2 regions of the Halomonas sp. BN3-1 genome follow, and region 2 is predicted to be linked to the other one. Evidence: riboswitches for the same ligand, from Rfam matches in the RefSeq annotation. Region 2 holds a riboswitch; the other holds the start of a gene.
The links. Region 2 has a riboswitch for thiamine pyrophosphate ahead of C9F12_RS19355 (sodium:solute symporter family protein). Riboswitches for the same ligand answer to the same signal wherever they lie in the genome.
Positions count from the first base shown of each region.

Region 1: linked by a shared signal. The riboswitch ahead of tenA (thiaminase II) and the one ahead of C9F12_RS19355 (sodium:solute symporter family protein) in region 2 are both predicted to bind thiamine pyrophosphate.

Region 1 is NZ_PYVV01000013.1:54,704-59,758, forward strand. It holds gene C9F12_RS17100 (glucan biosynthesis protein) at 1-192, shown strand, start outside; gene mdoH (glucans biosynthesis glucosyltransferase MdoH) at 192-2,093, shown strand; TPP riboswitch at 2,157-2,310, shown strand; gene tenA (thiaminase II) at 2,392-3,060, shown strand; TPP riboswitch at 3,072-3,206, shown strand; gene thiC (phosphomethylpyrimidine synthase ThiC) at 3,284-5,055, shown strand, end outside.
Region 2 is NZ_PYVV01000016.1:95,118-100,172, forward strand. It holds gene C9F12_RS19350 (LLM class flavin-dependent oxidoreductase) at 1-935, shown strand, start outside; gene C9F12_RS19355 (sodium:solute symporter family protein) at 1,051-2,496, opposite strand; TPP riboswitch at 2,577-2,679, opposite strand; gene C9F12_RS19360 (hypothetical protein) at 2,739-3,527, opposite strand; gene C9F12_RS19365 (diguanylate cyclase) at 3,699-5,055, shown strand, end outside.

The DNA of each region.
Region 1 (5,055 bases), on a different contig from region 2:
GTCGAGATGACCCTGACCACCTCCAGCGGCGAGACCGCCGAGGCCAAGGTCACACCGCTGCCCGACGACGACACCTGGCGCGCCAGCTTCACGCTGCTGCCCGATGGCGACCAGCCCGCTGATATCCGCCTGACTCTCATGCTTCGTGGCGAGCGCCTGAGCGAAACCTGGAACAGCATCTGGAGCCCCTGATGAACGCCCATACTCCCGAGGTACCCTGGCCACGCCTGCGACGTCTTGGCGTCGGCCTGGCCATTGCCGCCACCACGGCGCTGGGGGTCTGGACCATGTTCAGGATCCTCTACGTGGAGGGCATCAGTCCGCTCGAGATGGCGATCATCGGCCTGTTCGCGATCACCTTCGGCTGGATCACCATGGCCTTCTGGAGCGCGCTGATCGGCTTCGTGCTCAACCTGACCGGGCGTGACCCGCTGAGCCTGAAGCCGCGCCATTCCTATCCCATGCGGCCCGAAGGCTCCCACTCCCGCACCGCCCTGGTGATGCCGATCCACAACGAGGACGTGCTGCGAGTCGCCGCCGGACTCGAGACCACCTGCAAGGATCTGGATGACCTGCCGCAAGGCATCGAGGTGGAAGCCTTCGTGCTCAGCGACAGCACCGACGACGAGGTGGTGGCCGAGGAAAAGGCCGCCATGGCCGAGCTCCAGAAGCGCCTGGAAGGCCACTGCCAACTGCACTACCGCCACCGTGACAGTAACGTCGGGCGCAAGGCAGGCAATCTGGGCGACTTCTGCACCCGCTGGGGCAGCCACTACGACTACATGCTGGTGATCGACGCCGACAGCCTGATGAGCGGCACGACCGTCATCGAGCTGATCGACGAGATGATGGCCAACCCGCGCCTTGGCCTGTTGCAGACGGTGCCGATTCCAGTGCGCCAGGACAGCCTGTTTGGCCGCGCCAACCAGTTCGCTGCTGCACTCTACTCGCCGATGCTGGCCAGCGGTCTGAGCTTCTGGCACGCCACCGCGGCCAACTACTTCGGCCACAACGCCATCATTCGCGTGGACGCCTTCACCGATGCCTGTGGCCTGCCGGAGCTGCCCGGCAAGCCACCGCTGGGTGGCGATATCCTGAGCCACGACTTCGTCGAGGCGGCGCTGCTGCGCCGTGCCGGCTGGCAGGTGCGCATGCGCACCGACCTGGGCGGCAGCTTCGAAGAGATGCCGAGTCATATCCTCGACTACGCCAAACGCGACCGGCGCTGGGTCCAGGGCAATCTGCAGCATATGCGCCTGCTTGGCGGGCGCGGACTGCACGTGCTCAGCCGTCTGCACTTCTTCTTCGGTGCCCTCGCCTACCTGTCGTCGCTGGTGTGGCTGGCGATCCTGGTGATCAGCACCATCGACGCCCTGATCCGGGCGCTGGTGCCGACCAACTTCTTCACCTCGAGTTCGCAGCTGTTTCCCGACTGGCCGATCGCCCCACCCAACCTGATCATGCCGCTGCTGATCGGCACCCTGGGCATGCTGCTGATGCCCAAGGTACTGGGGCTGGTGCTGGGGCTGATCCAGAACCCGCAGGCCTATGGCGGACGGGCCCGGCTCGTCGCCAGCATGCTGCTGGAGACGCTGTTTGCCATGCTCATCGCGCCCTTGATGATGGTGTTCCACAGCCGTTTCGTGATTCAGGTACTGAGCGGCCGCACCGTGGCCTGGGATCCACAGTCCCGCGAGGGCCGCGCCCTGCCCTGGAAGGAAGCCTTTCGCCACACCTGGCTATGGTCACTGATCGGCGCCTTGTGGGCGCTGGTGACCTGGGCCTTCACCCCGAGCTTCTTCATCTGGCTGACGCCGGTGTGGCTCGGCCTGGTGATGGCCGCCCCGCTGGTCCGCTGGAGCTCCAGCCTGAGCATCGGCCGGGCCCTGAGGCGCGCCGGCCTGTTGCTGGTCCCGAGCGAGACCCACCCCCCGGCGGTGGTAGGCGAGCTTCGCATCGCCAAGGCACCGCCGCCGCCGGCGACCCCGGCCGAGCCGCCACGGGAAATCCCCCGCGAGATGCCGGTGCAGTCCTTTCGCGAGCACGGCACGGAATCGGCGCCGGAGGTCTCCGGCGAGAAGTCCATCGACTGAGCCGGATCCACCCCGCTTTCACCCTGGTGGACACCCCGGCAAGCCGTGCTAGACTCGATCCAGACTCGCTTGACGGGGTGCCGGTGAATCCGGCTGAGATGGCGCAGGGCCAGGGTGACGAATCACCGGCCGCCAGCGCCGATCCCGTGGAACCTGATCCGGGTGCGGTGTGGCTTCACACCTTGAACCGGCGTAGGGAATCAGGCGGTGGTGCCAGCCCCTGCGCGCGCACCTCCCTCCTTTCTCGTCGCCGTGTCCTTGGCCGCCGCTCTCCGGACCCGCACCAACCGGAGGCAACATGGGCTACCGCTTTACCGATCTTGTCGACGCCTGCCGCGATGACTGGCACGCCTACATCGAACACGACTTCGTGCTCGCCCTTGGCCGTGGTGAACTGGCCGACGCCAGCTTCCGTCACTATCTGAAGCAGGACTATCTGTTTCTGCTGCAGTTCTCCCGGGCCTACGCCCTGGCGGCCTACAAGAGCCACAGCCTCGACGAGCTGCGCGGCGCCTTCGACGGCATGAAGACCATCCTCGACGTGGAACTCGGCCTGCATCTCGCCTTCTGCCGCGACTGGGGCATCGGCGAGGCCGAACTCGCCGAGCTGCCCGAAGCCCGCGCCACCCTGGCCTATACCCGCTACGTGCTGGACGCCGGCAGCCGCGGCGACCTCTTGGACCTGCACGTGGCGCTGGCCCCCTGCATGGTCGGCTACGCCGATATCGCACGAAACCTCAACGCCCGTTCGGACACCCTGCGCGGTGCCGACAACCCCTTCGACGCCTGGATCGCCATGTACGAAAGCGACGACTTCCAGGCCGCCGCACGCCAGGAGCAGGCCTGGCTCGATGATCAGCTTGGCCAGGTATCCGGCGAGCGCTTTGCGCGACTGTCACGGATCTTCGCCGACGCAACACGACTCGAGATCGACTTCTGGCAGATGGGGCTCGATCTAAGCGACTAACACAATCAGCACCACGCTTGACGGGGGGCCGCCAGAGGCGGCTGAGATCATGCAGCGCATGGGACCCGTTGAACCTGATCTGGGGGTAACCCCGATGCCATGGCATCGCGGTGAGGACCAGCGTAGGGATCAAGCGCTCAAGGCCCAGGCCACGACGCTCCCTCCTTCCTCACGCGATGCCCACAACAACGACAGCACCCAGTGCCGTGAGAAGGACAAGCCAATGCCGCTCGATCAACCCGTTTCCTCAAACAAACCCCGCCATAGTGCGCACTTCCTGGCCGAGACCGCCCAGGTCGACCAGGCCGCGGTTACGCCCCTGCCGGGTTCGCGCAAGGTCTATGTAAAGGGCTCCCGCGACGACCTGCGGGTGCCGTTTCGCGAGATTTCGCTGTCAGCGACCCGCACCTCCGGGGCCGACGAAGCCAACCCGCCGCTGCTGGTCTACGATACCTCCGGCCCCTACACCGATCCCCAGGTCGAGGTCGACCTGCGTCGCGGGCTTGCCGAGTTGCGCCGGCCCTGGATCGAGGAGCGCGACGACACCGAATGGCTCGATGGACCGACCTCGGACTACGGTCGCCGGCGTGCCAACGACCCGACACTCGCCCCGCTGCGTTTCGAATTGACCCGAACGCCGCGCCGCGCACGTCGTGGCGCCGATGGCCGCGCCGGCAATGTGACCCAGCTGCACTATGCCCGGCGCGGCATCATCACCCCGGAGATGGAGTTCATCGCCATCCGTGAGAACCAGCGTCGACAGGCCCTGGCCGATGGCTATCGAGGCAGCGACGAAGTCGAGCGCATCCTCGGCCACCAGCACCCCGGGCAGGGCTTCGGCGCCCGTCTGCCAGAGGAGATCACCCCCGAGTTCGTGCGCCAGGAAGTCGCCGCCGGGCGCGCCATCATCCCCGCCAACATCAACCACCCGGAAGCCGAGCCGATGATCATCGGGCGCAACTTCCTGGTGAAGATCAATGGCAATCTGGGCAACTCGGCGGTGACCTCCTCCATCGAGCAAGAGGTCGAGAAGATGACCTGGGGCATCCGCTGGGGCGCCGATACCATCATGGATCTGTCCACTGGCCAGAACATCCACGAAACCCGCGAGTGGATCATCCGCAACTCGCCGGTACCGATCGGCACGGTGCCGCTCTATCAGGCGCTGGAGAAGGTCAAGGGCGTGGCCGAGGACCTCACCTGGGAGGTGTTCCGCGACACCCTGATCGAGCAGGCCGAACAGGGCGTGGACTACTTCACCATCCACGCAGGCGTGCTGCTGCGCTACGTGCCGCTGACCGCCAACCGGGTCACCGGCATCGTCTCCCGCGGTGGCTCGATCATGGCCAAGTGGTGCCTTTACCATCACCAGGAAAGCTTCCTCTACACCCACTTCGAGGAAATCTGCGAGATCTGCAAGCAGTACGACGTGGCCTTCTCGCTGGGCGATGGCCTGCGCCCGGGCTCGGTGGCCGACGCCAACGACGAGGCCCAGATGGCGGAGCTCAAGACCCTGGGTGAGCTGACCCATATCTCCTGGAAGCACGACGTCCAGGTGATGATCGAAGGCCCCGGCCACGTGCCCATGCACCTGGTCAAGGAGAACATGGACAAGCAGCTCGAGTACTGCGACGAGGCGCCCTTCTATACCCTTGGGCCACTGGTGACCGATATCGCCCCGGGCTACGACCACATCACCTCGGGCATCGGAGCGGCGATGATCGGCTGGTACGGCTGCGCCATGCTGTGCTACGTCACCCCCAAGGAGCACCTGGGCCTGCCCGACAAGGACGACGTCAAGACCGGCATCATCACCTACAAGATTGCCGCCCACGCCGCCGACCTGGCCAAGGGGCATCCCGGCGCCCAGCGCCGCGACAACGCCCTGTCCAAGGCGCGTTTCGAGTTCCGCTGGGAGGACCAGTTCAACCTGGGCCTGGACCCCGACACCGCCCGCGCCTATCACGACGAGACGCTGCCCAAGGACTCCGCCAA
Region 2 (5,055 bases):
GGAACCTGGTGACCTCGATGTTCGACAGCGAGGCGCGCAACCATGGGCTCGAGGCCATGCCAAGCCACGCCGAGCGCTATGCCCGGGCGGAGGAATTCGCCAATACCGTGCTGGCGCTGTGGGACTCCTGGAGTGACGACGCCCTGGTGAGGGATCGCCAGGGCGATTACGTCGACGCCAGCCGGGTCGGTCCCGTTCACCATCACGGCGAGCACTTTCTGGTGGATGGCCCGCTGACAGTGCCGCGTCCGCCCCAGGGCCACCCGGTGCTGTTCCAGGCCGGCGCCTCGGATCAGGGCCGTGACCTGGCCGCGCGCTACGCAGAGGCCATCTACGCGGTGGCCTACGATCTGCCCTCGGCCCAGGCCTACTACAGCGATCTTCAGGCCAGGGTAAAGGCCGCGGGCAGACCGAAGGTCGCGATCATGCCGGGGCTTGTCACCTACGTCGGCTCCACCGAAGAGGAGGCCAGACGCAAGCAGAGGGAGCTCGACGAACTGTTGCCGGTGGACAGCTCCCGGCGCCAGTTGAGTCAGTTCATCGGTCAGGACGTGAGCGACTGGGAATTGGATGCCCCGGTGCCCGAGTTGCCGCCACTGGAGGCCTTCAGCGGGCCCAAGGGGCGCTACGCCACGATTCTGCGGATCATCGAGAGCGAACGACCGACGCTGCGCCAGTTGCTGGGACGGCTCGCCGCCGGTGGCGGCCACTGCACCATGGTCGGCACCCCGGAGCGTATCGCCGACGAGATGCAGCGCTGGGTCGAGCAGGGCGGGGCGGACGGCTTCAACCTGATGCCGCCGTCGCTGCCGGACAGCATCGAGGACGTGGTCGAACAAGTGGTACCGGAACTGCAGCGCCGCGGGCTGTTTCGACGCGAGTACCAGGGCCGCACCCTGCGCGACCACCTGGGGCTGGCGCGTCCCGAGCGCTGATGAGCCGGAACTGCCAGGGCCCCTGATCGCCAGGCCTTGAAACGACAACAGCGGGACGCGTCAGCACGTCCCGCTGTTTTTTATCACGCCTTGCCAGGCTGTCAGCGTGGCGGTGTCAGCTCTGGAAACGCCGCACCAGACTGCCCATGCGGGTGAAGTCATAGTCCTGGCGGGATGGCAGCAGCTTCATCAGCACCAGCGAGACTAGCACCGGCACGAAGGCCGCCAGCAGGAAGGATTCCAGCAGGGTGGCGGTACCGCCGCTGGGAGACGGGAACATCGCCAGCCCGGCGACCAGCCCTGCAGCGGTGCTGAGGACCGCGTTGCGCCCGTCGTAGCGGCGATTGAACAGACCGAAGAACACCGGGAAGGCCGCCGCCGAGCACAGCAGGTCCGCCAGCAGGAACAGATAGAGCACGCTGTAGCCCTGGGCTGCCACCCAGGTCACCGGCACCGCTGCGGCGACGATCAGCCAGCGTGCCAGGCGCATCAGGGTGGCTTCGCTGGCCTGGGGCAGCAGCCGGTGCATGTCGACGGCGATGATGCTGGAGGTGGCGTTGACGGTGGTGTCGGCGCTGCTCATCACCAGGGCCAGACCCAGCGGAATCAGGGCCAGGGCGAACCACAGCGGCACCTCGGACAGCAGCACGCTGAACAGCGCCACCGAGCCGTCTCCCTCGAGCCCGAGGCCGACGAACGCCAGGCCGAACAGGCCCATCAGCACGATCACCGGAAAGTTGAACAGCCCTGCGATCCAGAAGCCCCGCCGCAGCACCTTGCTGTCCCGGGCGGCGTAGATGCGTTGCCAGGTACCCTGGTAGAACAGGCCGGTCAGCATCACCGCGATAAAGAACGTCAGGCCGGCACGCAGGCCACCGGCATCGGTGACATCCAGCAACTGAGGCGCACGTTCCTGCAGGCCCTCGAGCGTCGGCGCGACGCCGCCGGCGGCCTGCCAGCCGAACACCAGCAGCAGCGCCAGCAACGGCAGGATCACCAGCATCTGTACCTTGTCGGTGAAGATGGTGGTGCGCAGGCCGCCGTAGAAGGTGTAGAGCAGGGTCGCGATCATCACTACGCAGGCGGTCAGCCACAGCGGGATCGGCGCCAGCAGGGTGACCATATGGGCGATTGCGGTGAGGCCTGCCGCCAGCGAGATGAACAGATAGAACAGCATGATCGTCAGGGTGAAGGCGTACATGGTGCGCCCGTAGCGATGGATCACGAACTCGGTAAGGCCGTGGCCTTCGGGGATCAGCTCACGCATGCGTCGTCCCAGCGGGATCATCACCAGGCGCGGGACCATGGAACCCAGCGCATAGCCGAGTACGGCGCCGATGCCGCCCCAGGTGGCCGCCTGGGCGGGGCCGAACAGGATCCAGGTGCCCAGGGTGGTGGCCACCAGGGTCAACACCGTGGCGCGGGTGTTCTGGCTGTTGCGAGCCGAGATGTAGTCATCCAGGCCGCCCTGACGACGTCGGGCATAGATCAGGCCGGGGATGGCAAAGATGGCGGCGCACAGCAGAAGCCACAGCGCCGTCCAGGTGGGATCGAGCATCATCGAAAGAAGACCTCTTTCTTGTCGTTGTCCGCAGGGACCGGTGGACAGGCGGGACGAGCGGCGGACAGGAAGAAAGAGGAGATAACGCAACCATCCTTCCCTTCGCCGGCATGACCCGGATCAGGTTCAAAGGGTTACCGCGTGATGCGGAATCTCAGCCGTCAGGCTCCCCCAGGAATGCGCACAGCGTAGGACCGCCTCCGATGGCTGTCAATTGGCGCTTTGGCCGCAGCGACGGGGCGTCAGACGGTGGGCGAGGTGCGCAGGCTGTGCCAGCCATCGTAAAGCCAGTTCGCCGCTCGGCTTGGATCGATGTCAGTCATCGCCAGATAGCCATGACAGCAGGCCTCGCGGCTCGCTCGCGCAATGGTCGAGGCGTCGGTGGCGTCCATCACCAGGGTGCGTCGGTGCCCGCCGCCGCCGCGCAGGAAGGGAGCTGCGGGCGCGCGCTGGAACTCGACGCCTGCCGGCAGGGGCGCTGTCGAGTGATGCGTGTCGGGGTAGTCCGGGGCGCACAGGATGACTTCGAAGCCGAGCCGTTGTCCCTGGCGCGCCAGGTCGGCATTGACCGGGGAGTGGCCGGTCAGCACCAGACGCAAGGCCGGCTGGATCAGCACCTCGACGACGTCGTCGCCGATCTGGACCAGCGGACTGGTTGGCGTGGGTCGCTGCAGGTTCATGGACGTACTGCCCAGGCTGACGCGGCGAATCAGCGATGGCTGGCCGGCGAGCGTTGCATGGATGACCTCCAGGTGCACCAGGGTCTCGCTGCTCGGTGACAGGCGCTCGACCAGGCAGGGGGTGCCATCGTTGGCGTTGTTGTCGATATTGACCAGACAGGCGCCGCCGTCCCGGGCCTGGGGCAGCAAGATGGGCTGTCCGGCGTACCCGGGGCCATCGGCATCGCTGGTGACGCTCAGGTGGGGGAAGGCGGGAGCAAGGGTGTCCAGACGCGTGCAAAGCCAGCTGGTATCCCCGCGATTGGCCAGCGTCAGGGCGTGTTCGATGGCGACAAGGTCCTGGTGGTTCATGGGCAGCTCCCGCGGCGGTGTCGGCGACGCCAGCATAACGTGGAAGCGGGCAAGCGAAATAACCCGGCATCTATAAGCATCTTTTCATAGGCTAGAGAAGACGGCACGCGAGCCGCCAGGGTATTGACCTGCTGCCGGTCCAGGGCAGGGCTTACGCAAGGAGTTGTCCTCATGGAGCGTTTTGCCTGGGTGGAAGAGGCATTGGTGTCGTCCGGAACGGTGCTGGTACGCCTGACGCCGGAGTTGCAGGTGTACGACGTGGTCGGTGATGCCGTGAGCGTGCTGGGCGAGCCTGGAGAGGTCTGGATCGGGCGGGGGCTGGCAGAGCTGCCTGGCGAGGTCGCCAGGGTCGCCGAAGCCTTGGCATCCCGGGGTGCCGCTCACGCTGCCAAGCCTTCGATGCCGCTGCAACTGGGCGATGGTAGCTGCTGTCGCCTGGCCGATGGTGGGCTGGTGCTGCGACTGTCGGCTCGGCAGAAGGCAAGCCGCGGTGTCATCGCGCGGATGGCCGACCATCTGCCGGTGATGGTGGCCTACGTCGACCGCGACTTCTGCTTCCGTTTCAACAATCGTGCCTACCTCGACTTCATCGGCCAGCCTGCCGAGGCGCTGATGGGGCAGCCGGTGTCTTCGGTGCTCGATGCAGACTCCTACGCCAAGATCCGGCCACGTTTCGATCTGGCGCTGGCGGGGCAGGAGGTCAGCTACGAGGATTCCCTGGTGCTCCAGGACGGTCGCCAGATCTACTTCAAGGTCCACTATCTGCCGGACGTGGTGGAAGATGAAGTGATGGGCTTCTACGCCATCATCCAGGACGTCTCCGAGTATCGCTCGATGATCCAGTTGTTGCGGGATGTCCATACCGGGGTAAATCGCACCGATATCGGAGTATCAGAGATCGTCGACATGCTGCTGCGTGACGCCTTGAGCTACCTGAGGCTGGATATCGCGCTTGTCAGTCAGGTCGAGGGGGAGCGTTACACGGTGCGCTGGGCGGCCTCGGATAATGCGCCAGTAGGGGCCGGCGATAGCTTTGCACTGGGTGACACCTACTGTCGGCTGACCCTCGACGCCGATGACGTCTTCCATACCCACCGCGCCGGGCAGGACGAGCGAGTCAAGGGCCACCCCTGCTACGAGAACTTTCAGCTGGAGACCTATATCGGTGCACCGCTGCGGATCCAGGGCAAGGTATGGGGAACCCTGAACTTCTCCAGTCCGTCGGTGCGCCGGCACGCCTTCAGCGAGGTCGACATCGAGTTGGTCCGGCTACTGGTCGGGGCCGTCGAACGTGTCATTTCCAACGAGATGGAGGTCGAGCGTATTCGCCTCGAACGTGATCAACTGGAAGACCAGGCGATGACCGATGCCTTGACCGGACTCCCCAACCGAAGCCAGTTGGATCGCCACGTCACCCGCCTGATCGAGGAATGCGACAGTGGCGGGATGGTGTTTTCGCTGGCCGCGGTCGATATCGACTTCTTCAAGCAGGTCAATGATGGTTTCGGTCACGCGGCCGGTGACCAGG